DNA from 4 places in the Nonomuraea longicatena genome. Region 1 is predicted to be linked to each of the others. Evidence: riboswitches for the same ligand, from Rfam matches in the RefSeq annotation. Region 1 holds a riboswitch; each other region holds the start of a gene.

Region 1 (7,002 bases):
CCGCCGACCGCGATGACGCAGCCCGTTGCCCAACGTCAAGGCGGTCCCGGAGAAGGTGCCGCCCGAACTCGACGTCAGCCCCGGTGGCGCCTGTTGTGTGAGCCCCTCAGAGGGAGCCGTTTCAACGCCACGCTCACACCTCCCCGCAGCGAAAGATCGGCCCCACTACGTGAGCCCCCAGAGAGCCACGACGCACGCGCCTGCGTGAGCTTCCCAGAGGGAGCCGCCGAGAGAAGCGCCACCCAGCTCCGCACCAGCGGGTGCCGTCGCTCCTGACTCGCAGGTACCCGTCCTGCACACCTGTGGGCATCGAGCGCCCCCGAACGCTCGCCCCGGCGAACGCCCCGAACGCGAACGAGCCCCCGGCCCGTCAAGGGGCCGGGGGCTCGCCGTAAGCGATCTGCGCGACGATCAGGCGTCGTTCTTGTCCTCGGCGTCCGCAGCCTCGGCAGCGGCCTCCTCGGTCGCCTCCTCGCCGTTGATCTCGGTGTAGATGGCCTTGAGGTCCACCTCGTTGCCGTCGGTGTCGACCACCTTGGCGGCGTCGCCCACCACGGACTTGGCCTTGTCGCGGACGATCTCGACCATGGCCAGCGTGAGCTGGTCGTTGTCGGCCAGGTGCTGGGCCAGCTGGTTGGGCTGGACGCCCATCTGCATGGCGCGGCGCACCACGAAGTTGGTCAGCTCCTGCTCGGACACGCCCAGGTCCTCGTACTTGACGATCTTGTCGAGCACGAAGCCGATCTTGATGGCCTTGGCGGAGTTGGTCTCGAACTCGGCGAAACGCTCCTCCTCGGTCGTCTGGTAGAGGCGGAAGTACGCCTCGCGGCTGAGACCGGACTCGGCGATCTGGTGGTCGAGGTTGTGCTTGCGGGAGTCGACCTCGTTCTTGAGCGCGCTGTCGGGGATCGGGATCTCGATCTGCTCCAGCACGGCGTCGAGGGCCTTCTCGCGCACCTGGACGACCTGGTCGACCAGCTTGTTGCGGCGGGCCGTCTCGCGGACGCTCGCCTTGAGCTCGTCGAGCGTGTCGAACTCGCTGGCGAGCTGGGCGAACTCGTCGTCGAGCTCGGGCAGCACCTTCTCCTTGACCGACTTGACGCTGATGACCACGTCGGCGGTCTCGCCGGCGTTCTCACCGCCGACCAGCTCGGTACTGAAGGTCTTCTCCTCGCCCGCCGACATGTCGAGCAGGGCGTCGTCGAGGCCGCGGAGCACCGAGCCCGCGCCGACCTCGTAGGAGACCTCGTTGGCCTGCTGCTCCTCGATGTTCTTGCCGTCGATCTCGGCACGCAGGTCCATGACGACGAAGTCGCCGTTGGCGGCCGCGCGCTCGACACCCGTGAGCGTGGCGAAGCGCTGGCGCAGCGCGTCGAGCTGCTTGTCGACGTCCTCGTCGGTGACGGCGGCGGAGTCGACGGTGATCTCGGCGCCCGCGTAGTCGGGGACCTCGAAGTTGGGGCGGATGTCGACCTCGGCGGTGAACTCGATCTGCTCGCCGTCGTCGATCTTCGTGACCTCGATGTCGGGCGGGCTGACCGGGAAGACGTCGACCTCGTCGACGGCCTGGCCGTACAGCTTCGGCACCGCGTCGTTGAGGGTCTCCTCAAGCACCACCGCGCGGCCGAAGCGCTGCTCGATGATGCGGGCCGGCACCTTGCCAGGACGGAAGCCGGGCACGCGCACCTGCTGCGCGACCTTCTTGTAGGCCGCATCCAGGCTCGGGCGCAGCTCGTCGAACGGCACCTCGACAGTGAGCTTCACCCGGGTCGGGCTGAGCTCCTCGACAGCGGTCTTCACGGGGTGGTCTCCTTGATCATGCTTCGAGTGATCGCGGGCGCGTCCGGAACGGCTCACGCGCCGCGCCCACATGAGCGGCGTTGGGGCATGCTCCGCACGGCGGGATCCAACGCCGCTCGCCAGTCTAAGGCAGGTGCGCACCCGACAGCGACGGGACGGCGTTCAGAACTCGGCGGCGATGGCCCGTAGCAGCTCCACTGTCTCGTCCGGGGTGGTGCTGACGGCGCAGAGCCGTTCCATGACCTCGGTGTATCTGTCGACGTCTTCTCGCTTGTCGAGATAGAGCGCGCTGGCGAGCTGCTCGACGTAGACGACGTCGGGCAGCTCCCTGTCGGGGAAGCGCAGGACGCTGAAGGCACCGCCCTCGGCGCTGTGGCCGCCGAAGTCGAAGGGCATGACCTGGACGGTGATGTTGGGTTGGCGCATCTGGTCGATCAGGTGCTCAAGCTGGGCGCGCATGACCTCGGCGCCGCCGATCGGGCGCCGCAGGGCGGCCTCGTCGATGACGGCCCAGAAGAAGGGTCCGTCGGGGCGGTCGAGGACGCGCTGGCGTTCGAGGCGGAGATCGACGCGCCGGGCGATCTCGTCGCCGCTGATGCCGGCCGAGCCCGCGGTGACGACCGCCCTGGCGTACTCCTTGGTCTGCAGGAGGCCGGGGACGAACTGCACCTCGTACGTCCTGATGCGCATGGCCGCCTCCTCCAGGCCGACGTAGGCCTGGAACCAGGAGGGGAGCACGTCGTTGAAACGGTGCCACCAGCCCGGCTCGTTGGCGGTGCCGACCAGGTCGAGCACGGCCGAGCGGGCGTCGTCGTCGGCGACGCCGTACAGCGTGAGCAGGTCGGCGACGTCGCGCTCCTTGAAGCCGACCCGGCCGAGTTCCATCCGGCTGATCTTGGACTCTGAGCCCCTGATCAGGTGTCCGGCTTCCTCTCGGGTGACGCCCTTGGCCTCCCTGAGCCTGCGGAGCTGGGAGCCGAGGAGGATGCGCAGCGCCGTGGGCCCGGAGCCCGGCTGGTTCTGCGTCAACGGTGCCTCCAATACGTCCGCACACACAGTGACATCCGAGCGCCGGGTATGACAAGGTCTCAACCCCGTGTCCGATTCGGCATACTCGCGCGCCGAGCCCAATGCAGGTGCACATTACATTTGCACGTGCATTTGGGTCTTGCAGCATCACCGGTCGGTGACCCATGATGGCCTAGTGCATATTGGGCCAAACATGCACTAAACCAATGGGGAGCTGGAGGTAGCGGCAGAATGGTGGAGGATCCTCTGGCCACTGCCGATTGCCTGCAGATCACCCGCGAAGTCGGATTCGACACCCTGCTGGAGAACCGCCACCCGCACACCACGGCGTGTCCGCTCCCTTTTCAGGCCGACTCGGTCAAGACCGCCCGTGACGTGACCCGGGCCACGCTCAGCGACTGGGGTTGTGCCGAGCTCAGCGACGACGCCGCCCTGGTGGTCTCCGAACTCGTGACGAACGCGGTGCGTTACACCCGGGGTCACGCCGGCCTCACCCTTCTGCTGATGCGCGTGGCGCCGCACGTCCTGCTCGCGGTGGCCGACCCGAGCGACGAGGTGCCGACGCGCAAGGAACCGGACTTCGTCTCCGAGAACGGCCGGGGCCTGTACATCGTCGAGACGTACAGCCAGTGCTGGGGCTGGGATCCGCTCAACCGCGGCGGAAAGGCCGTGTGGGCGCTGTTCCGCACCGAGTAGTCAGCACAAAGTCGTACGTCCGGTTGGCTCCCCCGTAGGAGGAAAGCCCCGCTCCGCGCTGCCACTCTGTTGGTCATGGATCTCGCGCTCCTCCTCACTCTCGGCGCCCTCGCCCTGTGGGACAGCACCAGTTTCGGGACGCTCGGCATCCCGCTGGTCCTCATGCTGTCCTCCGATCGGCGCCAGGGCGGCCGTCTGGTGGTCTACCTGACCACGATCAGCGTCTTCTACTTCCTCGTCGGCGTCGCCCTCATGATGGGCCTGTCGGTGGTGATGGAGCGTTTCGGCGCTGCGCTGGAGTCCCAGCCCGCGTACTGGGTCCAGCTCGTCCTCGGCGTCTTCCTGTTCGCGCTGAGCTGGAAGTTCGACTCCAAGAAGCAGAAGAAGCCGTGGGAGCCCAAGGTGGGCGGGCCCCTCACCATGATGGGCGTCGCGCTCACGGCCGGTCTGGTCGAGGTCGCGACGATGTTCCCGTACCTGGCGGCCGTCGGGTTGATGACGACCGCCGGGCTGGGTGCCGCGCAGTGGCTGCCGCTGCTGGCGGGCTACGTGGTGCTGATGGTCGTGCCGATGCTGGTGCTGATGGCCGGCCGCGCCCTCGCCGGGCCCCGCATCGAGGGGATGCTGGAGCGCGTGCGCGCCTTCATCACCAGGAACGCCGCTTCCGCCGTGGGCTGGACCCTCGCGATCGTCGGCTTCCTCATCGCCCGCGACGCGCTGGTCAAGCTGGACTTCTTCCGGGATCTGGTCGCCGGAGGGTGAGTCCGGCGGTTTGGGAACGTTCCAAGTCAGTACATCGAGATGTGCGGATGGTCGTAGTGGTTCTGGGTGATGCTGCCCCGGTCGCTCATCTGGCGCCAGCCCGAGCCCATGTTGATGCGCTGCTTCCAGATCACGTACTTCACGCCGAAGCGGTCCTTGTTCTTGATGGCCCACTCGGAGATCCGGTCCCCGAGCCGCAGGTTGGCGGCGGTCGGCATGCTGCCGCCGGTGCTCATCATGAAGTCGCAGGCGCGGCCGAGAGGGTGCTCTCCGCCACCACCTGAGCGGTAGCAGCCGATCTCGAACGGCATGTCGAAGGTCTTCTTGATCTCGTCGCGGATGATCCGCATGCGGGAGGTGATGTTCTCGCGCCCCGCGGGCAGTTCGGGGGCCCAGCTGCCGTTGGCGCGCTTGCCGGTGCCGTACGGCATGAGTGCCTTCAGCTTGGCCTTGATGTCGTCGATGACGCCCTCGGCCTCCGTGCGCCGCTTGTCGACCTCGTCGGCCTGGGCGGCGAGGTCGACGGCGAGCGCGGCGGCCTCGTCGGCGGCCTTCTTCTTCTCGTCGCGAACGACGACCAGGTTGTCGACGACGGCCTGCTCCTCGTCGGTGATCTGTTCCATCACCGCTGCGGCCCCGGCGTCGGGCACGAGGAAGTGGGGAAGTGCGGCGCTCTGGCTCTGGTAACGCTTGGTGGCGATCTCGGTCACGCGGCGCTGGGCGTCGCCGAGTGTCTTCTCCGCCTCGGCGAGCCGGGCGCCCGCCGTCTTCTCGGCGTCCTGCGCCTTGGCGAGGGCGACGCGCTTTCCGTTGTACTGCTCGATCAGCTGATCGACTTTCTTGTTGAGGTCGACGAGCTCGCCACGCAACTGCTTCTCCGAAGGCTTGGGGGCCGCCTGCGCAGTGGGGGCGAGAAACAGCGTGCTCGCGGTGATGAGTCCGATGGCCAGAGTCGCGGGGGACGCAACTGCCACAGCGAAGATCCTCTCCATCTGCCGACCGGGTTAGCTGACGGATTCGGGCTGGAAGCTGCCCTACCACGAAAGTGGATTCACCCCAGGTGCAAGTGGGTCCCCGGCTCCCGGGCAACACGCCCGGGATTAGGCGGGCAACGGCTGTGACGACCGGTGCCAGTGAGGATGTTAGTGGTAAATGTCCGGCAATGCGAGTCTAATCGGAAATCAATTAGTGATCTACCTGTGATCGAATCTGCCGGGCGGCCTCTTCGGGAAGCACGTCGTTGACGAAGGCTCCCATAGCGGACTCCGATCCGGCAAGGTACTTGAGCTTGCCCGGCGCCCGTCTGACGCTGAACAGCTCCAGGTGGAGATATCCCAGCTCACGCAGGTGACGCACCGGCGCCTGGTGCCAGGCGGAGACGTACGGCATGGCGACGCCGAACAGCCCGTCGAGCGCCCGCAGCACCGAGGTGTAGAGCGGGGCGAAGGCCGCGCGCTCCTCCTCGCTCAGCGCCGCGAGGTCGGGCACCCGCCGGTGGGGGTAGACATGCACCTCGTACGGCCAGCGGGCGGCCGCGGGCACGAAGGCGGTCCACAGTTCGTTGGCGGCCACGACCCGCTCACCCGCCCGTTCCGCGGCCAGCACGTCGGCGAACAGCCCCGGCCGTTTGGCGGCGGCGGCGAGCTGGCGCGCGGTGCGCGGGGTCACGTACGGGTAGGCGTAGATCTGCCCGTGGGGGTGCGGCAGCGTGATGCCGATCTCCTCGCCCCGGTTCTCGAAGCAGAAGACCTGCTCGACGCCCTCGATGGCGGACAGCTCCGCCGTACGGTCGGCCCATGCCTCCATGACCAGCTCGACCTGCGCGTCGGACAGCCGGGAGAACGACGAGGAGTGCTCCGAGGTGAAGCAGACGACCTCGCAGCGGCCCGCACCGGGCCTGACCTCACTCAACCCCCCGACATCACGATAAGTCCCGAAATTTCCGCTGAATGAGGGGAAGCGGTTCTCGAACACGACCACGTCGTAGTCGGCGGCCGGGATCTCCGACGAGTGCGTGTCCGTGGACGGGCACAGCGGGCACTCGGCGGCCGACGGCAGGAACGTGCGCGTCTGCCGGTGCCCCGCGATGGCGACCCACTCCTCCGTCAGCGGGTCGTAGCGCAGTTCGGAGGCCACGGGCCGGGGATCGAGCGGACGCCGGTCGACCGCGCCGCGGTCGGCGTCGTCGCGCCGGTCGAAGTAGATGAGCTCCCGCCCGTCGGCCAGGTGGGTGATGGTGCGCTTCACTGCGTGCCTTCCGCGATGATGACTTCACAGGCCCGCTCGGACAGTTCGGCGCGGGCCTCCTCCGGTAGCGCCGGGTCGCTGACGACGAGGTCGGCCTCGCTCAGATCGGCGATCGTGCTGATGCCGACGGTGTTCCACTTGGTGTGGTCGGCGAGGACGACCAGGCGGCCGGCGGCGGTGACGAGTTCGCGGTCGGTCTCGGACTCCAGCAGGTTGGGCGTGGTGAAACCGGCCCGCGTGCTCATGCCGTGCACACCGAGGAACAGGGTGTCGACGTGCAGGCGCCGGATCGCGGCGACCGCGACGGGGCCGACGAGCGCGTCGGAGGGGGTGCGCACTCCGCCGGTCAGCACGACCGTGCGGTCGGCGCGGGGGGTGCGGTGGAAGACCTCGGCGACCGGGATCGAGTTGGTGATGACGGTCAACTCGGCCACGGCGACGAGGTGGTGGGCCAGCGCCCAGGTGGTG
Region 2 (7,002 bases), on a different contig from region 1:
GCCTCCCCCGAGGTGCTGGCCGCGCTCGGCGACGCCGAGCCCAGCGGGCGGCTGCAGCCGTACGCGGAGCGGGTCCGGGTGCGGACCGGCGTCGACTTCGTCACCATCATGGAACCGGACGGGACCCGCTACACCCACCCGAACCCGGCGCAGATCGGCCGCCGTTTCCTCGGCAACACCGAGCGGGCGCTGGCCGGGGAGACGTTCACCGAGACGTACACGGGCACGCTCGGCCCCTCCACCCGGGCCGTCACCCCCGTCGTGTCCGGCACCGAGGTGAAGGCGCTGGTCAGCGCGGGCATCACGGTCGAGCACATCACCGCGAGGCTGTACAAGCAGCTCCCGTGGGGGCTGCTGGTCGCGCTCGTCGCCCTCGCCACCGGCGGCGCGGGCACCCTGCTCGTCACCGCCCGGCTGCGCAGGCAGACCCACGGGCTCGGTCCGGTCGAGCTGGCCCGCATCCACGACCACCACGACGCCGTCCTGCACACGGTCAGGGAGGGGCTGCTGCTGGTCGGCCGCGACGGACGGCTGGCGTTGTGCAACGACGCCGCCCGCGCGCTGCTCGGGCTGCCGCCCGACGCCGAGGGCAGACCGGCGCCGGACCTCGGCAAGGGGATCCACCTGGTCGGCGACCGGGTGCTCGCCGTGGACAGCGCGCCCAGCAGGCTCGGGACCGTGGTGACCGTCCGCGATCACACCGAGTTGCAGGCGCTGACCGGGCAACTCGACGCCGAGCGCGGGTTCGCCGAGTCGCTGCGCTCGGCCGCGCACGAGGCGGCCAACCGGCTGCACACGGTGATCACGTTGGTGGAACTGGGCCGTACGGAGCAGGCCGTCGCCTTCGGCACCGCCGAGTTGCGCGCCGCGCAGGAGCTGACCGACCGGGTCGTCGGCTCGGTGCGCGAGCCGGTGCTGGCCGCGCTGCTGCTCGGCAAGAGCGCGCAGGCCGCCGAACGCGGCGTGGAACTGGTGATCTCGGAGGACAGCGAGCTCGGCGACCTCGGCGTGCCGCCGCGCGACCTGGTGACGATCGTCGGAAACCTGCTGGACAACGCGATCGAGGCGGGCACTCGGGTGGAGGTGGGCCTGCGGGCCGGACAGGAGGGCATCGTGCTCACGGTCGAGGACGACGGCCCGGGGCTGCCCGGCCCCGAGGCGTTCACGAAGGGCTGGACCACGAAGGGCGACGGGCACGGGCTGGGCCTGGCGCTGGTGGGGCAGGCCGTCCGGCGGCTGGGGGGCAGGGTGGAGACACGCGGCTCGCTCGTCAGGGTGCTGCTGCCGTGATCTCCGTGCTGGTCGTCGAGGACGAGGAGATCACCGCCGAGGCCAACCGCCTGTACGTCGGGCGGGTGCCGGGCTTCACCGTGTCGGGGGTGGTCCGCTCGGGCGGCGAGGCGCTGCGTTTCCTCGGCGGGGCGCCCGTGGACCTGGTGCTGCTCGACATGTACCTGCCCGACCTGCCGGGCCTGGAGGTGTGCCGGGCGATCCGGGCGCGCGGGCTGCTGTGCGACGTCATCGCGGTCACCTCGGCGCGCGATCTGGAGATGGTGCGGGCGGCGGTGTCGCTGGGGGTGTCGCAGTACCTGCTGAAGCCGTTCACGTTCGCGGCGCTGAAGGAGAAGCTGGAGCGGCACGCCAGGTTCCGGCAGGAGGCCGGGCAGATCGTGGGCCAGGGGGACGTGGACCGGGTGCTCGGGACGCTGCGCGGCACCTCCCGGCTGCCGAAGGGGCTGCAGCAGGACACGCTGGACGTCGTCGCGGCGCTGCTGCGGGAGCGCCCGGAGGGCCTGTCCGCTCAGGCGGCGGGCCTGGCGGCGGGGGTGTCGCGGGTGACGGCCCGGCGCTATCTGGAGTACCTCGTGGACATCGGCCAGGCGGCGCGGGTGCCCCGCTACGGCGGCGTCGGACGGCCGGAACTCCTCTACCGGATGACCCCGCGAAGTTCATGAGGGCCTGCATCGAACCGGCCGACCTCGACGCGGCGTAGAGCAGCTGGAGCGGCGATTCCCCCCAAGCCCATCGCTTCTTCACGACCGGTTCAAACCGGCCCGGCGGCCCTGAGCCGGGGGGAACCCGGCGTGAACAATGGGGATTATGAACTCGCTGCTGCTCAACACCGACGGCGTCCAGATCCCGCAGCTCGGCTTCGGCGTCTGGCAGGTGCCGGACCACGCCGCCGAGCAGGCGGTGACGACGGCCTTCGCGAACGGATACCGGCACATCGACACCGCCGCCCTCTACCACAACGAGGAGGGGGTGGGGCGGGCCGTCCGGGCCTCCGGCCTGCCCAGGGAGAAGGTGTTCGTTACCACCAAACTCTGGAACGACGGTCACGAGCATGCCGAGCGGGCCTTCGACGAGAGCCTTCTCCGGCTCGGGCTCGACCATGTGGACCTCTATCTCATCCATTGGCCGGCCCCCAAGAACGACAAATATGTACAGGCTTGGCGAACGCTGGAAAAGATCTACCGAGACGGCAGGACGCGCGCGATCGGCGTCTCGAACTTCGGCATCGCCCACCTCCAGCGGCTCATGGACGAGACCGACATCGTCCCGTCCATCAACCAGATCGAGCTCCACCCCAACCTGCCCCAGAAGGAGCTGCGCGCCTTCCACACGGCCAACGGCATCCTCACCGAGGCGTGGAGCCCGCTCGGCCAGGGCAAGGGCCTGCTCGAAGACCCCGCGCTCGCCGCGCTCGCCGACAAGCACGGGAGGTCGCCCGCGCAGATCGTGCTGCGCTGGCACATCCAGCTCGGCAACGTGGTGATCCCGAAATCCGTCACTCCCTCCCGTATCAAGGAGAACATCAATGTCTTTGATTTCATCCTTGACCACGAGGACCTCGCGGCCATCGGCGCGCTGAGCAACGGCAGGCGTCTCGGACCCGATCCCGAGACTTTTAACTAACGCGCAATCCCCGGCCGGTGCGGGCTTTTCGCCGCACCGGCCTTCACCTGCGCTTTCCGGGAGTTGTCAGGCTCTTGCCTGGTGTATTACCTTCGGCGCATCGAACACATACGACTGGGCTACCAGATCGTTGCCAGACCGACACGAACAAATCGCAGGCTTTGCCTGTGAACGCTGAATCCGCACCATCGCGGAACCGGGGACCCAGTCCTTCGGGGTGAATCGGCGCACTGCGCCGTAGGGCAGCTTCCACGCCCGAACCCGTCAGCTAACCCGGTAAGCGTCATGGAAGCAAGGAGTTGTCCTTTTCGATGGCGAAGAATCTTCTGTCTCGCACCCCCAAGATTCACATTGCCCGCGCCCTGCTCGGTGCGGCGATCGCGGCCTCCGCGTTCGCGGCCCTGCCCGCCCAGGCCGACAGCCCGGTCGGCGCGGCGGCGGCGGGCGCCGTCCCCGCGGCCGTGGCCGCCAAGCAGCAGCCGCCCGTCGAGGGCACCGGAGACGTCAAGCCCACGGCCGCGCAGGTACTCACGCTGGCCAAGCAGCAGATCGGCACCACCGAGAACTCGCTCGGCGGCGGCACCAAGTTCCAGAAGTGGTACATGAACTCCCAGCGCGCGGCCGAGACCATCGCCCGCGACGGCGGCAACCGCCAGGCGTACCTGAACGCCGCCTGGTGCGCGATGTTCGTCTCCTGGGTCGGCGAGAACACCGGCGCCCGCTCCACGATCGGCTGGGACGCCTACACCGTCACCCACGCCAAGTGGTTCAAGGACAACGCCCGCTGGGGCGTCGAGCCCAAGGAAGGCTCGGTCGTCTTCTTCGCCTGGAACGGCAGCAAGAGCCTGACCTCGATCGAGCACGTCGGCTTCGTCGTCAAGGACAACGGAGACGGCACCCTGACCACCGTCGAGGGCAACACCGGCAACGGCAAGGTCGAGGAGCGGGTGCGGCCGAAGTCGCAGGTCGTCGGCTACGGCTACCCGGAGTACCGGGCATAGGTCCCCATCCCTCGGGAGAGTCCCCCGCCTCTCCCCACCCCCTGGAACGGCGCGTCCTCTCCCCTCGGACGCGCCGTTCCGCGTTGTCCGGGACGGGGGTGAGAGCGGAGTCGTCGCGGCGGGTCGGCGGCGGCGGGGAGGAGCGTCACCCTGGAGGCCGTCAGCCCTTCGTGGCGGGTGGGGTCAGAGTGGCTGGCCGTAACCGATAGAAAGGGTTGTCACAGAAACACGGCGGCGGAAGGCGGGGGCGCGGTGCTCATCGGGGGCGGATACACGGCTGAGGTCAGCGTGCGGGGAGCGGCCGTGCGGGCGCTCGGCCACCACGGGCGGGAGCTGATCACGAGCTGGCCCGAAGGCGGCCCCGTCCCCCACCATGCCGGGACGGTCCTCGCCCCCTGGCCCAACCGCGTCGCCGCGGGCCGGTACGTCTTCGACGGCGACACCCACCAGCTCGACCTCACCGAGCCCCGCCGGGGCAACGCCATCCACGGCCTCGTCGCCGCCGTCGACTGGGAGCCCGTCGAGTCCGGCGCGGCCCACGCCGTGCTGGCGCACACGATCACCCCGGCCCCCGGCTACCCGTTCACGCTCGCGCTGCGCGCCGAGCACCGCCTCACCGAGGACGGCCTCACCACCACGCTCACCGCCACGAACCTCGGCGAGCGCCCCGCCCCCTACGGCTGCGCCCCGCATCCGTGGCTGCTCGGCGACGACCTGCTGCGGGTACCCGCCTCGCGGGTGCTGCTGACCGACGAGGCGCTGCTGCCGCTCAAGCTGGCCGACGTCCACACGACCTTCTACGATTTCCGCGACCCCCGTCCCACGTCCGGCCTGGACGTGGACCACGCCTTCACGGGCCTGTCGGCGGGCGAGGTCCGGGTCGGCGCGACCAGGATCACCTGGGACCCGGCGGTGATGCCGTGGGTGCAGGTGTGCACCGGCGCCCAGCTCGGCTACCCGGGGGTCGCGGTCGAGCCGATGACCTGCCCGCCCGACGCCTTCAACTCGGGCACCGACCTGGTCAGGCTGGCCCCGGGCGGGAGCCACTCCGCCTCCTGGACGATCTCCGCGGTGGACGACAGAATCAGATCCCGTGGAAAGTAGGACAAAACGGCGGCTCACCCCCGCCGAACTCGACGACCTGACACGACGAGCCGTGGGAGCCGGAGTCCGCACCGCCGAAGAACTGACCGACGGGTACGCCAACGCGGTCTGGCGGCTGCGGCTCGACGACGACCGCGACGTGGTCCTCAAACTCGCCCCCCATCCCGATCTGGAGCTGCTCTCCTTCGAGCGCCACATACTGCGCATGGAGGCCGAGTCGATCGGCCTCGCGGCGGGCGTCGGCGTGCCGGTGGCCGAACTGGTGCGGGCGGGCTTCGACGACCCGGTGCTCGGCGGCGACTACCTGGTGTTCGAGACGCTCACCGGAGTCCCGTGGAACCAGGTCGAGCCCGACTCCCCCGCCGAGCTGCGCCGCGAGCTCGGCAGGCTGCTGGCGACCCTGAGCACCGTCACACAGCCGCCCGGCGCGGAGCCGGTGTTCGGCGCCCCCCACGCGGGGCTGTCCGGCCACACGTGGCGTGCGGCGTTCCTGACGATGCTCGACGCCCTCCTGTCCGACACCGTACGGTTCCCGACACCCCTGCCGGTCCCCGCCGAGGAGATGCGCGAGGTGGCGGAGCGGGCGGCGTGGGCCCTGGAAGAGGTGGAGCAGCCGAGGCTGGTGCACTTCGACGTGTGGCTGGGCAATGTGTTCCTGTCGCCCGGCGCGCGGGCGCCCATCCAGGCGATCATCGACCACGAGCGGGCCTTCTGGGGCGACCCGCTCGCCGAACTGCTCATGCCGACGCTCTACCAGGGGCTCGACGAGGCCGATCCGCTGGTGGCGGGCTACCGGGAGGTGGCGCCGCTGGACCTCGGCCCGGCCGCCCGCGTCCGCCTGCTGCTCTACAAGATGTACCTGTACACGATCTTCCTGGTGGAGAACGGCCCCCGTCAGTACCCCGAGGAGGACTACGCCCCGATGCGGGACAACGCCATCGCCCGCCTGGGCGAGACCGTGGCCGCGCTCCGCTGAGACCGGCTCAGGCCGCGGCAGGGGCGGCCTCCGCCAGGCTGAGGGCCTCGACCAGGCGGCGGTACAGCTCGTCCGAGGCCATCAGCTCCTCGTGGGTGCCCCTGGCGCGGATCCCGCCGTCCTCCATCACGATGATGGTGTCGGCGTCGATCACGGTGGACAGCCGGTGCGCGATGGTGACGACCGCCCCCTTGCGGGACCGGTCGGCGATGCAGTCGTGCACGGCGGCCTCGGTGAGCCCGTCGAGCTGGGCGGTGGCCTCGTCGAGCAGCAGCACGTCGGGGGTCCGCAGCAGCGCTCTGGCCAGCGCGATCCGCTGCCGCTGGCCGCCGGAGACCGAGGTCGCCGACAGCTCCGAGTCCAGCCGGTCCTCGATCTCGCCGAGCCTGACCTCCTCCATGACCCGCTTCAGCTCCTCCTCCGTGGCCTCCGAGTGGGAGAGCAGGAGGTTCTCGCGGACGGTGCCCGGGATGATCGGGGTGTCCTGCTCGACGTAGGCCAGCCGCCGCCTGACGGCGTCGTGCGAGTACTCCCGGTACGGCACCCCGTCCATGAGGATCTCGCCGTCCTGCGGCTGCAGGAAGCGCAGCAGCAGGGAGAGGACAGTGGTCTTGCCCGCGCCGGAGGGTCCGACGATGGCGGTGTGGCCGAGGCGGGGGACGGCGAGGTCCACGCCGCGCAGGGCGGGTTCCGCACCGGGCGCGTACGCGGCGGTGACACCGCGCAGTTCCAGGATCGGCCCGTCCGTGCCGGGGCGGGCGCTCGCCGCACCCTCGGTGCCGCCGGTCTCCTGCTCCAGTTCGTCGAGGCTGCGGATGCGCTCGGCGGCGGCCATACCGGACTGCAGGGCGGTGACGTTCTGGCTCAGCTCGGTGACGGGCTCCATGAGCGCGAACGCGTACAGGAGGAAGGCGATGAGGCTGGAGACCTCCAGCAGGCCGAGGCCGACCCGCCAGGCGCCGATACCGAGGACCATGATGATGGCGAGCTGGATTCCGGCCCAGG
Region 3 (7,002 bases), on a different contig from region 1:
ACCACGGAGAGGCAGGTCGTCCGCCTGATGGTCGGCCGCGACCTGTCGTCGCTGTTCGACCGCTCCGCCGTCCCGCCCTCGCCCGGCGGTCTCTGTCCCGCACCGGACACCTCCACCCACGCGCCCGGCCCCGCCCCCGTCATGCTCGACGTGGTCGCCGTCACCACCGACGAGGTGCGCGAGGTCACCTTCCAGGTGCGGGCCGGCGAGGTCGTCGCCCTTGCCGGGCTCGTCGGTGCCGGGCGCTCGGAACTCTGCCGGTTCACAGGGTTATGCCGGCGGCGGAGCGAGCAGGGCGTGGAAGCGGGCCGCGACCCGGTCCCACGACCACTCGGCCGTCATCCAGGCCCGCCCCAGATCCCCCATCTTGCGGGCCCGATCCCGGTCCGCCAGCAGTTCGACGAGCGCCTGCGCCACCGCCCGCGCCGACCCGCCGTCCACGAGCAGCCCGGTCTCCCCGTGCCTGACCGCGTCCGGAGCGCCCCCGGACGCCCCCGCCACCACCGGCAGCCCGCTCGCCGAGGCTTCCAGGAACACGATGCCCAGGCCCTCGACCTCGGCCCCCCGCAACCGCGTACGGCACGGCATCGCGAACACGTCGGCCGCCGCGTAGAACCCCGGCAGGCTCGCGGCGGGTACCGCCCCCGTGAAGCGGATCGACTCGGCGCCGCCGGCCAGCCGCCGCAGCGCCCGCAGCCGGGGCCCGCCGCCGACGAGCAGGAGCACGGCGTCCGGGACGGCCCGCAGTACCCGGGGCCAGGCGCGGATGAGCTGGTCCTGACCCTTGCGCGGCACCAGCCGCGACACGCACAGCACCACGGGCCGCCCGTCCAGCCCCAGCGCGGCGGGCGCCACGTCCGGGCGGAACCGCGCGGGGTCGACGCCGGGCGTCAGCGGTACCAGTTTGCCGTCGGGTATGACCTCCGCCAGGCGTGAGCGGGTGTACTCGCCGAGGTAGGTGACGACGTCGGCGTGCGCGCCGATGCGCCGTAGCACCGGCCGCAGGACGGGGGTGCCCGCCCACCCGGCCTCGTGCCCGTGGGTGAGCATGACGACGCGGCGCGCCCCGGCCCGGCGTACGTGCGGGGCGAGGAGGCCGAGCGGCGCGGCGGCGCCGAACACGACGGTCTCGACCCCGTACGCCGGGACGAGCCGGGCCGCGCGCCGGGCGACGGCCGGGGTGGGCAGCATGAGGCTGGTGGGGTGGCGGACGACGGGGTACGGCTGGCGGCGGTCGAAGTCACCGCAACCGGGCCAGGCGGGCGCGTACACGACGACGCCGGGTGTGCGCAGCGCGAGCCCGTGGACGAACGACTGGATGCCTCCCTGACGCGGCGGATAGTCGTTGGTGACGATGAGGACCCGGGTCACGGTTCGGTGGTGCCGTTCGACCGCGCCCAGGTGCGGGCGAGGGTGATGCGCTGCGGCGCGGTGGGGTGGGAGGAGTACAGGAAGTACTCCAGCGCGTCCGGGGACAGGTCGGAGATGTTGGTGACGGCCAGGCGGCGCTGCATGGCGGCGAACGCGGCGGGGTCGCGGGTGAGGTCGAGCGCGTGGATGTCGGCGCGGGCCTCGACGTGGCGGCTGACGAGGTTCTGGGCGGGCCCGGACAGCACGGTGGCGAGGCTCATCAGGCCCATGACGGCGCCGACGGCCAGCGGCTCGGACACGGCGGTGACGCCGGTGCGGCGCCGAACGGAGGCGAAGACCACGTACAGCAGGCAGGCGCCGAAGGCCGCGCCGAGCGCGCCGAGCAGGGTGCCGTCGAGGACGTCGTCGGCCTTCGCGTGGCCGAGTTCGTGGGCGACGACGAGCTCGACCTCGGCCTGCGGGGCCTTGAGGAGCGTGTCGTACACGACGATGCGGCGGGTGGCGCCGAAGCCGGACACGTAGGCGTTGAGCGCGGTGGTGCGGCGGGAGGCGTCGGCGACGAGGACGTCCTCGACCGGCACACCGTCGCGTTCGGCCATCGCCAGCAGGTCGGTGCGCAGCGGGCCGGGCGGCATCGGGCTGAAGTCGTTGAACAGCGGCTCGAACACCAGCGGGTAGACGAAGGAGGCGGCGACGGTCAGCCCGGCCGCACCGGCTGCGGCCGGTATCCACCAGCGGCGGAAGCGGCGGGCCAGCGCCACCAGGGCCACGATCATGATGGACAGCAGGACGACGCGGACCCCGACGGACTTCAGCCGGTCGAGGCTCCACGCCAGCCAGTCCTGCGTGGACAGGCCGTACTCGCGCAGCCGGGTCTCGAACCAGACGCCGAGCGGCCACCGCACGGCCTCGACGAGCGCCGTGAGCACGAGCACGCCGAGGACCACCCGCAGCCACCACGGGCCTTTCAGCCGTCCCAGGACGCGGGCGCCGAGCGGTGTGGCGGCCAGCAGCCCGGCGAAGACGATCGTGAGTCCGAGCGACAGGTAGGACGGCAGGCTCGTGGCCGCGTCGAACGCCTGCGAACGGGCGATCTCGGCCGGGGTGAAGTCCTGGGCCGGATCTCCGGAGGGCAGCGGCCGCCACGGTGTGGTGATCGCGGCCACGGCGATCACCAGGAGGCCGAGGATCGCGGCGGCGATCCCCGCCTGCCGCCGCAGCCGCCCGTCGTCGTCGTCGGGCTGTCGTGTCACGCCAGTTCCTCCCCCAGGTACGCGCGCCAGTCACGGGTCAGCTCGGCCACGGGCACGGGTAGTGCGCGGCCGGCTCCGACCCGCTGGGCATCACGGTAGAGCCTCACCAGTGTCGCCTCTCCGTACGCGTGCGCGATGAGGCGGCACGCCAGCCACGCCTCCTGGTAGCTCTGCGCGAGCCGGGGCGCGCCGGGGGCGAAGTCAGCGGGTTCCGGGAGGTTCTCGGGCAGGCGTCCCGCTCTGACCTCTTCGGCGAGTTCCGCGGCGGCCTCAGGTACGGCAAGGCCCGCGTCGCGGTAGGCGACGTAGTCGGCGAAGCCCTCGTACAGCCAGGGCGGCAGGCCGTCGGTGCCCGCGGCGACGTGGGTGAGCTCGTGGGCGAGCACGACGTCGCGGCCGGTGGGGGTGAGTCTTCCGTAGGTCTCGGGCACGACGATCACGCGGCCGTCGTGGGCGACGGCGGCGAGCCCGTCGACGGAGGCGGCGCCGATCGCGCGGGCGGCGTCGGCGGCAGAGGCGGCGACGCGGACGTCCGGCCGTACGGGTGTGCCCAGGACGGCCTCGACCCGGCGGGCGGCCCGTTCGGCACGCCGGCGGAGGTCGTGGCCGGGCCGTCTGAGCTCCCCGCCGTGGGCGGGCCGCCCGGAGAGGGCGGGCCGGGTAGCGGGTGCCGAACCCTGGGGCACGGCGGACGAACCGGACCCGGGCGCCGAAGGACCGGACGCGGAGGCGGAAGAACGGGGTGCGGGGGTGGGAGAGCCGGACGCAGGGGCGGAAGCGCCAGGCGCGACAGCGGACGAGCCGGGCGCGGAAGAGCCGGGTGCGGGGGCGCAGCTCGGGGTGGTCGCGATCAGACACGCGACCAGTGCGGGGGCCGCCACTGCGGCGCGACGGCTCACGGCCCCGATGGTAGCCGCCCCTGTGCGGACCCCCGTCCCCGGCACGACGGCCTGGGACGGGGATGTCGCGCCTTACAGGCCGGGACGCACCGCGCCGACGAACGACGCCCTGCGCCATTCGCTGATGCGGTCGACCCGGACCCGCTTGCCCGAGCTGGGCGAGTGGACCATCCTGCCGTCGCCGACGTACATGCCGACATGGCCTCGGCCCCGGAAGAACATCAGGTCACCGGGCCGCAGCCGCTTCCAGGTGACCTTCTTGTCGATGCGCGCGTACTGGCTGTACGTCACGCGGGGGATCTTCACTCCGGCCTTCTTCCAGGCGTACTGGACCAGTCCGGAGCAGTCGAAGGCACCTGGACCCGTGGCACCGTACCTGTACGGGTCCCCGACCTGCGCCTTGGCGACGGAGACGGCCTTTCCGGCCTTCACCCGCTGCCGTGTGGACTTGGAAAGGGTCTTCCCTGCGGTGGCCGTCCTGCTCCGGGCTGTGGTGCCCGGTTCAGCGGCGGCCGCCTCGGTCTCGGCGGGGGCCGTTGCGGCCCCGGCCGCCGGGGCATGGAGGGCGAGCCCTCCTGCTGTCATGGACATGGTGACCAGCACCCCGGACACGACAAGGCGGGGGTTACTCAGGGGGATAGACAGGATTTCTCCTCGGATCTTCCACGAACGCCTACCGGGTTAGCTGACGGGTTCGGGCCTGGAAGTCGCCCTACGGCGCGGCTGCGCCGACTCACCCCGTGATCCCGGTGATCGGGATCGGCGGGTCCCCGGCTCCGTGCCTCCTGACTGCACGGACTCGGCTGGTCGTCGCCCTCGTGGAAACGGGCCGACCGCGGATCTCTATACGTCCCCACCGGGCCTCGTGAGGCCCGGTGTCGGCGTCGCGGCGCCATGGCGTGCCGCCGCGACGCCAGAAAGTACCCGGCGCCGCCGATCGGCGGCAAAAGCCGGGTGAACCTGTCAAGATCCGGCAGGGGTTCCTGTCAGAAGGGATCGCGCTGCTCGGCACCCCTGCGTCGTTATCGAAATGTGACCTCCCTCACACTTGTCCGGCGGCCCGTGAGTCAGGTCCCGTCCGTCCCACGGGACACGGCGAGGACGCGCAGCCCGATGAGCGGGTGGCGCAGTTCCTCGATCGTCCGCAGCCGCTCCGCGCGCTCCCCCTCGCACTTGAGGTACCGGTGCAGGAACGGCACCCGCCGCAGCGTCTTCACGTCGAAGCGGGCGCTGATCGCCGCGAGCATCTCCTCGCCCGTCGCGAGGTCGCCGTGCTCCCGTTCCCACTCGTTCGCCGGGTCGGCGACCAGGTCGCGCCCGCCGATGACGGCCCCGGCGTCGTAGAACCAGGTGGCGGCGGCGGGGTCGGCCCGCTCCCAGGCGAAGTCGTCCACCACGAGGCTGCCGCCGGGGGCCAGCAGCCGCGCGGCCGCGTTCAGCGCCATCTCCATCGGCTCCATGTGGTGCAGCGACATCCTCATCACGATGGCCTCGAAGGGCGCCGCCTCGAAACCGGCCAGGTCCGCCCGGACGGCGGGCACCCCGGCGGCGAGCGCGGCCGACGGGTCGAGGTCGATGGCCGTGACGTCGTACCCGCCCGCGATGAGCTGGGCCGCGAGCGTGCCCGCGCCGCATCCGGCGTCCAGCACGCGGGCGGGCGCGGCGGGCAGGACGGAGGTGATCCAGGAGTTCATGAGCCGAGCATGCTGCGGCCGAAGGCATGCGCACCACTGCGGGTACGGCATGCCCGCCATAAGCTCGGCGCATGCTTGACACCTGGTCGCTGAAGGTTCTCCTCACCGTGGGCCGCCTCGGCTCGTTCTCCGCCGCGGCCGGCGCGCTGTCGATGACGCAGCCCGCGGTCTCCCGTCAGATCGCCGCCCTGGAGCGGCGCACCGGCGTGCGGCTGTTCGAGCGGCTGCCGAGGGGCGTGCGCGCGACGGACGCGGGCCGCGCGGCCCTGGAGGACGCGGCCCGGGTGCTCGACGGGATGACCCTGCTGGAGGCCCGGCTCCGCGCGCACGCGCTGGCCGAGGCGGGGCGGGTGCGCGTGCAGGCGTTCCCGAGCGCGGCGACCGCGTTCGTGCCCGGCTGCTTCGGCGCGTTCGCGGCCGAGCACCCCGGCGTGGAGTTGTCGCTGATCGTAGGCCGCGCCGACGCCGCCGCCGTCCTGGACGGCGACGCCGACCTGGCGCTGCTCACCTCGCGCGACCCGGCGCCCCCCGCCGGGCTGGAGTCGGTGCCGCTCCTGGACGACGAACTCCTCGTGGCGCTGCCCGCGAGCCACCCGCTGGCCGCAGGGCGGCGGGTACGGCTCGCCGACCTGTCCGGCGAGGCGTGGATCGACGGCACCCACCCCGACTGTCTGGGCCCGCTGTCGGAGCTGGCCGCCGCCCTGGGCGGCCCGCCGAGGGTCAGCCACGTGTGCGACGACTGGAACGGCAGGCAAGGCCTGGTGGCGGCGGGCGTCGGCGTCATGGTGTACCCGGCGATGGCGGGCCGGGCCGTACGGCAGGACATCCGGCTGCTGCGTCCCGTGCCCGCGCTGCCCGTCCGGGCGGTGCACGCGGTCGCGCTGCCGGAGCCGAGCCCGGCCGTACGGGCCTTCCTGGAGCTGATGACCCGCTACGGGCGGATGGCTCCGGCGATGGACTTGCCGTAGGCGGACAGCTTGACCACCTTGATCACGTCGCCGGTCTGCGGCGCGTGCACGATGTTGCCGTTGCCCGCGTACATGGTGACGTGGCCGAGCCCCTGGGAGAAGATCAGGTCGCCGGGCTGGAGCTGGTCGAGCGGCACCTTGCGGTTGGCGCCCCAGGCCCACTGCTGCCAGGTGGTGCGCGGCAGCGAGACCCCTGCCGCCCGCCAGGACGCCTGGGTGAAGCCCGAGCAGTCGTAGCCGCGCGGCCCGGTGCCGCCGTAGATGTACGGCTTGCCGGTCTGGGCGAAGGCGAACTGCAGCGCCGAGCGGGCGTTGCCGGAGGCGGGCCCGGTGTACTTCGTGCCGGTGCTGTTGGGATTGCCGGCGTTGTAGGCGCCGAGCCGCTCCAGCAGCTTCTTCTGGTCCTTGACCAGGTCGAGGATCTCGGCGCGCTCCTTCTCGACCTTGTCGCGCTCGCCGTCGGCGACCACGAGCGCCTCCTGGGCGCGGTCGCGTTCGACCTTCAGGCCCTTGTTCTCCCGGTCGAAGGCGGCCAGCTTCTCGGCGCGCTCGGCCTGCATCTGACCGGCCAGCGCCAGGGCGCCGAGGGTCCTGCCCGGGTCGGGGTTGCCGAACATCCCGGGCCACGACGACACGTCGCCGCCCAGCTTGTAGTCGCTCACGGCCATGCCGACGACGTCGGCGCGCAGGTCCTCGACGGTCTTGAGCTTGCGCTTGTAGGAGGCGTCGAGCCGCGTGTGGCGCGTCCTGGCCTTCTTGTACTCCTCGTTGAGGGTGTTGAAGCGGTCGACGACCTTGTCCGCCCGGTTGTTGAGGC
Region 4 (7,002 bases), 260 kb from region 1:
GTTGAGGGCGGTGAACACCGGCGACAGATAGAAGGCGGGGTCGCGCCGCCACGTCGGCCACTGCGCCATCGCGACCGAGCCGCGCAGGTGGGACAGCACGAGGTCGCGGTCGACGGCGTCGTCGGGGGTCGGGGCCTGCGACTGCGACAGGCGGGCGATCCAGCGTCGCTCCTCCTGCTCGACGGCCTGCAGGTGGGCGGCGGAGAAGTCGCCGAGAGTGTGGTCGTAGCCGTCGGCGCCGAGGTACGCGGCGACGATCGGGTGGCTCTGGAAGTGCCAGGCGAGAAACTCATCCACAAGGCCGCACCATATCCTGGCAAACATGCCCCTTCAGATCACCGGCGCGCTGGGTGACCCCGACCTGATCAGGCTCCCTTGGGAGACTCCGCTCGCCGAGTGGCCGCAGCACCATCTCGTGGACCTGCCGCGCGGCATCTCACGGCACGTGGTGCGCTTCGCGCGCCTGTCGGGGAAGGTCTACGCGATCAAGGAGATCAGCGAGAGGTACGCCCGGCGGGAGTACCAGCTGCTGTGGGACCTGACCCGGCTCGACGCGCCCTCGGTCGAGCCGGTGGCGTACGTGACCGGCCGCGACGAGGGCCTCGACGCCGCGCTCATCACCCGCCATCTGCAGTTCTCGCTGCCCTATCGCGCGGTGATGTCGGGCACGCTGCGGCCGGAGACGCTGACGCGGCTGCTCGACGCGCTGGCCGTGCTGCTGGTCCGGCTGCACCTGAACGGCTTCTACTGGGGGGACTGCTCGCTGTCCAACACGCTGTTCCGCCGGGACGCCGGGGCGTTCGCCGCCTATCTGGTGGACGCCGAGACCGGCGAGCTGCACCCGATGATCAGCGACGGCCAGCGGCTGGCCGACATCGAGACGGCGCACGTCAACATCTTCGGCGAGATGCTCGACCTGGAGGCGGGCGGCCTGCTGCACCCGTCGATCGATCCGATGGAGACGGCCGAGGACATCGTCAACCGCTATCACCGGCTCTGGGAGGAGATCACCCAGAGTGAGATCATCGAAGAGGTCGACTGGCACAAGGTGGAGCAGCGCATCCGCAGGCTCAACCTGCTGGGCTTCGACGTGGCGGAGATGATGGTGCGCCGCAAGGTCGGCACCGGGCGGCTGATCGTGCGGCCGAAGGTGGTCGACTCGGGCCACCACCAGCGGCGTCTGCTCAGGCTGACCGGTCTGGACGTCGAGGAGAACCAGGCCAGGCGGCTGCTGAACGACCTCGACGGGTTCCGGGTGGCCACAGGGCTGCGGCACGAGGACGAGGCGATCGTGGCGCACCGGTGGCTGGCGGAGGTGTTCCAGCCGACGATAGAGGCGGTGCCGGTGCCGATGCGGCGCAAACTGGAGCCCGCGCAGATCTTCCACGAGGTGCTGGACCACCGCTGGTTCCTGTCGGAGGAGGCGGGCTGCGACGTCGGGCTGGAGAAGGCGGTGCGGTCATACGTGGAGCAGGTACTCGTCCACAAGCCCGACGAGTCCGCGCTACTGCCCGAGTCGGACGCCGGACTTGACTCCGCCGCTGCGCCTGAGTCCGAAGCTGTGTAGGAAAGCTCAACCTCGGGTGGAGATTTCTCCTCCGCTGGCGGACTTTTTTCCACGCGGGCCTCTGCAGGGCGCTCCCGCCGTCCTAGGCTGCCCCAGTGCTCGCACTAGATGACTGCTTGCTCAGGGTAATGGACATCCCTGGCGCGCTGGACGCCCTGGTGGTCGACCACCTCAGCGGAACGGTGTTCGCGGCGAGCGGTGCCGCCGACCTCGAAGGCTCCGCGCCCGCGCTCCGCGAGTCACTGCGCGCCACGATGGACGCGCTGGCCCAGTCGTCTCCCACCGGCGCCGCCCGCGTCGAGGACCTCATCGTGGTGACGGACGTCGGCTACCACCTGATGCGGCCGGTCGAGATGCCCTTCGCCGGGCCGCTCGTCTTCTATGTGCGGCTCGACCTCGCCCAGGGGGACCTCACCCGGGCCAGGGACAGCCTGCGCGAGATCACCGGCCGGATGAGCGGCTGAGCGATGGCCGCCATCCAGACTCTGCTGACCGGGCTGGCGCGCGAACGGGCATCCGGGTCGATCAGCCTCGCGGGCACGGGCAAGGCGTACCTGGACGGCGGTCGCGTGACGTTCCTCGAAAGCGACGGGACGCCCTCGCTTGAGGACATGCTGACGGCCAGAGGCCGCACGATCGACGGACTGACCCGGGCCGAGCTGCAGTTCTGTGTGGTGGGGACGGTGCTCGACGCGGCCGGTTTCCTGCTTTCCGCCGAACTTTCCGCCCGGCCGAGGTTCCGCCCGGGTGAGCGGCACCCGTACGGTGAGGTGTGGGCCTTCGAGGTCGCCTGGCTGATCCGCGAGTGCGCGCGAAGGAGAAGCGAGTTGGCGCAGACCTGGCCATCGACGGAGCTCGACGGCGTGCCCGTCACGCCCGCGCACCGGCCGCCGGGACAGCGGGTCACGGTGGGGGAGCTCGAATGGGAGATCCTGATCCACGCGGACGGGGTCGCCACACCGGCGGACCTGGCGGTCCGGCTCGGGCAGCCGGTCTACACGGTGCTGCTCACCGTGCGCCGGATGGCCGCCCTGGGCCTGCTCACCCGCCCGGAACCCGCCTCCGGCCCACAGCCCCCTCCCGAAGAACCCCACCGGTCCAAGAAGACGGCCGCGTCCAGAATGCCGGACGTGGCCGAGACGGTGGACGGGGCCGACGTCTCGGACGTGGCCGAGGTGGTGGGCGAGGCCGATATCTCGGACGTGGTCGAGATGGTGGACGTGGTCGAGGTGGCGGACGCCTCGGCTGCCGGCGCGACGGCGCTCGCCGGCCTGGGCGAAGAAGCCCCCGCTGACCTGGCGAGCCGTACCGGTGGGCGGGAAACGGCGCCTTCCGAGGCCGCGGCCCGCGCCGACGCGGGTGGGGCGGCCACCGCCGGGCGGGGCAGGCCACCGTACGGGGAGTTGCCGAGGCGGGGCAGGAGTGCCCGGCGGGAAGGGCCGCACGTGCCCCGCGCCAACCCCATGCGGGATCCCGAGGTGCTGGCGGCCGTCAAGCAGGGCCTGGAACGGCTGCGCTGACGAGTCCCCCGGAAACGGCGGAAGCGGGCGTCCCCCGACCGGTGAGGTCTGGGGACGCCCGCTTCACGCAGACGGGTGGACAGCCCTTTTGTACGTGCTTTCGAGTGCGTCAGGTCAGCGCTGGAAGACCTTGCGCAGGCGGTCGCGGCCGATGAACAGTCCGCCGCCGAGCAGGGCCAGCCCGCCGATGACGGCGAGGGCGGCGACGCCGGTCGGACGGCTCTCGTCAGCGGTGCTGGCCGCCGCGAGCTGCGCGGACGCGTTCTCAGCCGACGCGGCCTTCGGGCTCTTGGCGCCGGGGGTGGAGCTGGGCCGCTCGGCGACCACGGCGGGAGCGTTCTTCTCCGCGGCGTCCTGCGACGGCTTCTCGGCCGGCTTCTCGGCGGCGATCACCGGCGGCTTGGCCGGGTTGTGGTCCTTGCGACCCCAGGCGCCGGTGGCGAAGGCGACCGGGTGGTTCTTCTTGCCGACGCCGGGTCCCCACTTGGTGATGACGTAGTCCACCTTGATGTGACCCTGGCCGCCGACGCCGTCGACGGTCAGCGAGCGCGAGTTGAAGGTGCCGCCGGTGAGGTCGGCGAAGGTCTTGGCGTCGAGGTCGAGCATGATGCCCCTGTTGGAGGGGATGCCGGGGCCTCGGTCGCCGACGAAGAAGGGCATCTTCTTGCCCTTGTAGACGACGTAGCCCTCGGTGAGCAGCGGCCAGCTCGGGCTGGCGGCCAGACCCTTCTGCATGGGCTTGCCGCTGGCGGGCATGCCGGTGTCGCCGTTGCGGCCGGAGCCGTCGTCCCAGTAGTAGGAGGCGGTGGTGGAGCCGTGCAGGAGGGTCTGCTTGTCGGTGAAGTGGTCGTCGGCCGACGCGGGCGCCCCGGCGCCGACGGTGACGGCACCGGCAAGGGCGGCGGTGGAGACGAACATGGCAAAGCTACGCATGCCGAAGCGGCGAGACATAAAGCAAAGTCCTTCGTACGGGGTCAGGGATGGCGCTCGTCATCGGCGCGTAGCCGGGCAAAAGGCCGAACGGTCGCTACGCGGGAGCGCTAGGGGGGGTGGTGATCCTTGAGGAAGGGGCCGCTCAGTAGGCGGCGGGTGAAGCTACGCGGGTGAGGGGTACGTCGCGGCAGTGCATGAGATAGCTGTCCTCTCCATCTCGCCTACCGGGTTAGCTGACGGGTTCGGGCGTGGAGGTGCCCTACCGACGGTTCGTCGGATTCACCCCAAGGAACGTGGTTCCCCGGTTCCCGCCGGAGCGGGATTCGGCGCCAGCCGGTCGGCCTTCTTGGTGAAGGGCCAGGTCACCAGCTGGTAACGCTATGGACTGTATGCCTCAAACCCGACAAATGCAAAGCAAACGCCATGAAACGGGCGAAGATCTACCTAATAAGGTCAAGAGAAAGGGGGGTACGGTAAGCCGTACCCCCCGGAAATATCGCGGTTTCAGCCGCTCTTGCGTCGGAACGATCGCTTGTTGGCAGCGGGGCCATGTGCGCCGTGGATCTTCGAGTGATCCGAGCCCCTGCCACCCGCGCCCGCGTCGGCATTCTGGTTCCGCTTACGGTCCAGTGCCTCCCGGAACTTGCGCTTCATCTCGTCCTCGGGAGTTTCGCTGACTTCGGGCTCCGGTGATTCCGCCATGAGGACCTCCTGGTGTTTGGGACGCCCCCAGCTTCGCATGTGTGCTCGCGCGACGCGAAACCGGACGCCCGCCTCAGCCCAGCCTGGCCAGCTCGGACTCCGTCAGGTCGAGGTCGGCCGCCGCCACGCAGTCCAGGATGCTCGACGGACGGCTGGCGCCCGGGATCGGGATCATCACCGGGCTCCTGGCCAGCTCCCAGGCGATGCACACCCGCTGCGGCGACACCCCGCGCTCGGCCGCCACCTCGGCGAAGACCGCGTGCCTGCCGCCCAGCTCGCCCGCCTCCGACATGCCGCCGAGCGGCGACCACGGCAGGAACGCGAGCCCCAGGTCGGCGCAGACGTCCACCTCCGGCTCACTGCTGCGGAAGCGCGGCGAGTACTCGTTCTGCACACTCGCCAGCCGTCCGCCGAGAATCCGCTGTGCCGTCCTGATCTGCTCCGGATCGGCGTTGGAGATTCCGGCCATCCGGATCTTCCCGGCGTCGAGCAGATCGCGCAGCGCCCCGATCGTCTCCTCGTACGGCACCGCCGGGTCGGGCCGATGGTGCTGGTAGAGGCCGATGGCCTCGACGCCCAACGCCTTCAGCGACGCCTCGCAGGCCCGGACCAGGTATTCGGGCCTGCCGTCGACCTCCCAGCCCCCGCCGCCTTCCACGCGGGTGTGACCCCCCTTGGTCGCCACCAGCACCCGGTCGCCGTCACCGCCCCAGGAGGCCAGCGCCTTGGCGACCAGCCGTTCGTTGTGCCCCACGTCGGTATGGCTGGGGGTGTAGGCGTCGGCGGTGTCGATCAGGGTCACCCCGGCGTCGAGCGCCGCGTGGACGGTCCTGATCGACTGGGCCTCGTCAGGCATGTGGCCCCGCACCGACATAGGCATGGCGCCCAGCCCGACGGCGCTCACAGCGGTCGTTCCGATGACTCGAGTCCTCATCCCTTCATCATGGCCGTGGTGACCGTGAACAGGCCGACTCTTTCGCGGCGACTCACCGCGTCGCCGTACCCGGCCGCGAGGGCCCAGGCGTGCAGTTGCTCGGCCTGGCGGCACTTCATCACCCACAACTCGCCGTCGCGGTTGGGCAGCACGTTGGCGATGAACTCCAGTTGCGGGTGCTGCGTCTGCGTGGTGAACACCAGCACGCCGTCGGGGGCGAGCAGGTCGCGCAGCCGTACGAAGGACTCGCGGATCGTGTCGTCGTCCAGGATCAGTTCGTACAGGCCGGACACCACGACGATGTCGGCGGGACGGCCCAGCGGGGCCGGGTCGAAGGCGTCGCCCCGCTCGAAGCGGACGTTGGTGAGACCGCGCGCGGCCGCCCGCCGCCGTCCGAGCTCAAGCCCCGCGGGGGCGAGGTCGCGGCAGACGACCTCGACGTCGGGCTGCTCCCTGGCGACGTCGAGCAGGTAACGTCCGGGCCCGGCCGCGACGTCCAGGATGAGCGCGCGGCCCGCTCTGGCGGAGATCTCTTCCCTGAGTACGTCGCCGAGGAGGTCGCGGCGGGCTCGGATGGCTCGCCAGCCGACGGCGTTCAGGTAGACGCGGTCGATGAGCCTGCCGATGAGCAGGGCGCCGTGGGAGCGGTCGGCGTAGACGTAGTCGAGCATGGTGCCGCTGTCGAAGCCGTGCCGGTAGCCGATGCGGATGCCCCGGCTGAGCCGGCCGACGGTACGCAGCAGGAGCCGCATCAACCACCACTTCATGACATTTCCTCTTTCTGAAGGCTTTGGAGGGATGGGGACCGCCGGACGTCCGCCGTGCCTGGTTCTCTGGTTGCTGAAAGCGCTGAACGGATGTGCACCGCAGTTTCGGGGGTGGGATCGAGGGGCGGGTGGGGAGCCGTCAGCAGGGTGTGGGCGGCTCGCAGGTCTTGGACGGGGGCGAAGAAGCGGACGCGCACGCGGGCGCGGCGCAGCCGGCCGTGGACGGGCAGCACCTGGCCGGTCCCACGGAGGAGCACCGGGACGATCGGCACGTCCGCCGCCTCCGCCAGCCGGGCGGCGCCGGTGCGGAACTCGGCGACCCGGCCGTCGCGCGAACGGGTGCCCTCCGGGTAGACGACCAGGACCCGGCCCTGCTCCAGCAGCCTGACGGCGGCCGCCAGGTCGGCCGAGCCGCCGCCGCCTCGCCGTACCGGGAAGCCTGAGACCAGGGTGCGGCAGACGAACGAGCGCAGCGGACCGGCGAACCAGTAGTCCGCGGCTGCGGCCACGCGCGGCCGCAGCCGGGCGGGCAACGCGGCGAGAAGCGCGGCCGTGTCGGCGTGCGAGCTGTGATTGGCC

Evidence for each region. Region 1 has a riboswitch for cyclic di-AMP ahead of ABD120_RS03805 (coiled-coil domain-containing protein). Riboswitches for the same ligand answer to the same signal wherever they lie in the genome.
Region 2: linked by a shared signal. The riboswitch ahead of ABD120_RS28750 (CHAP domain-containing protein) and the one ahead of ABD120_RS03805 (coiled-coil domain-containing protein) in region 1 are both predicted to bind cyclic di-AMP.
Region 3: linked by a shared signal. The riboswitch ahead of ABD120_RS18555 (C40 family peptidase) and the one ahead of ABD120_RS03805 (coiled-coil domain-containing protein) in region 1 are both predicted to bind cyclic di-AMP.
Region 4: linked by a shared signal. The riboswitch ahead of ABD120_RS05035 (hypothetical protein) and the one ahead of ABD120_RS03805 (coiled-coil domain-containing protein) in region 1 are both predicted to bind cyclic di-AMP.

Annotation. Positions count from the first base shown of each region.
Region 1 covers NZ_BAAAHQ010000002.1:6,302-13,303, forward strand. Annotated here, with positions in the region: gene tig (trigger factor) at 412-1,800, opposite strand; gene ABD120_RS03790 (helix-turn-helix domain-containing protein) at 1,963-2,829, opposite strand; gene ABD120_RS03795 (ATP-binding protein) at 3,061-3,525, shown strand; gene ABD120_RS03800 (GAP family protein) at 3,601-4,287, shown strand; gene ABD120_RS03805 (coiled-coil domain-containing protein) at 4,314-5,261, opposite strand; cyclic di-AMP (ydaO/yuaA leader) riboswitch at 5,267-5,404, opposite strand; gene galT (galactose-1-phosphate uridylyltransferase) at 5,473-6,534, opposite strand; gene ABD120_RS03815 (DeoR/GlpR family DNA-binding transcription regulator) at 6,531-7,002, opposite strand, start outside.
Region 2 covers NZ_BAAAHQ010000036.1:13,712-20,713, reverse strand. Annotated here, with positions in the region: gene ABD120_RS28765 (sensor histidine kinase) at 1-1,290, shown strand, start outside; gene ABD120_RS28760 (response regulator) at 1,287-1,955, shown strand; gene ABD120_RS28755 (aldo/keto reductase) at 2,101-2,916, shown strand; cyclic di-AMP (ydaO/yuaA leader) riboswitch at 3,079-3,214, shown strand; gene ABD120_RS28750 (CHAP domain-containing protein) at 3,228-3,917, shown strand; gene ABD120_RS28745 (aldose epimerase family protein) at 4,170-5,021, shown strand; gene ABD120_RS28740 (phosphotransferase family protein) at 5,011-5,997, shown strand; gene ABD120_RS28735 (ABC transporter ATP-binding protein) at 6,005-7,002, opposite strand, start outside.
Region 3 covers NZ_BAAAHQ010000017.1:168,330-175,331, forward strand. Annotated here, with positions in the region: gene ABD120_RS39810 (ATP-binding cassette domain-containing protein) at 1-28, shown strand, start outside; gene ABD120_RS18540 (glycosyltransferase family 4 protein) at 271-1,371, opposite strand; gene ABD120_RS18545 (M48 family metallopeptidase) at 1,368-2,624, opposite strand; gene ABD120_RS18550 (eCIS core domain-containing protein) at 2,621-3,310, opposite strand; gene ABD120_RS18555 (C40 family peptidase) at 3,596-4,126, opposite strand; cyclic di-AMP (ydaO/yuaA leader) riboswitch at 4,179-4,338, opposite strand; gene ABD120_RS18560 (class I SAM-dependent methyltransferase) at 4,591-5,217, opposite strand; gene ABD120_RS18565 (LysR family transcriptional regulator) at 5,289-6,185, shown strand; gene ABD120_RS18570 (C40 family peptidase) at 6,149-7,002, opposite strand, start outside.
Region 4 covers NZ_BAAAHQ010000002.1:268,780-275,781, forward strand. Annotated here, with positions in the region: gene ABD120_RS05015 (DUF885 domain-containing protein) at 1-297, opposite strand, end outside; gene ABD120_RS05020 (DUF4032 domain-containing protein) at 323-1,567, shown strand; gene ABD120_RS05025 (roadblock/LC7 domain-containing protein) at 1,696-2,031, shown strand; gene ABD120_RS05030 (hypothetical protein) at 2,035-3,087, shown strand; gene ABD120_RS05035 (hypothetical protein) at 3,202-4,020, opposite strand; cyclic di-AMP (ydaO/yuaA leader) riboswitch at 4,224-4,359, opposite strand; gene ABD120_RS05040 (DUF5302 domain-containing protein) at 4,525-4,722, opposite strand; gene ABD120_RS05045 (aldo/keto reductase) at 4,796-5,656, opposite strand; gene ABD120_RS05050 (class I SAM-dependent methyltransferase family protein) at 5,653-6,423, opposite strand; gene ABD120_RS05055 (lysophospholipid acyltransferase family protein) at 6,420-7,002, opposite strand, start outside.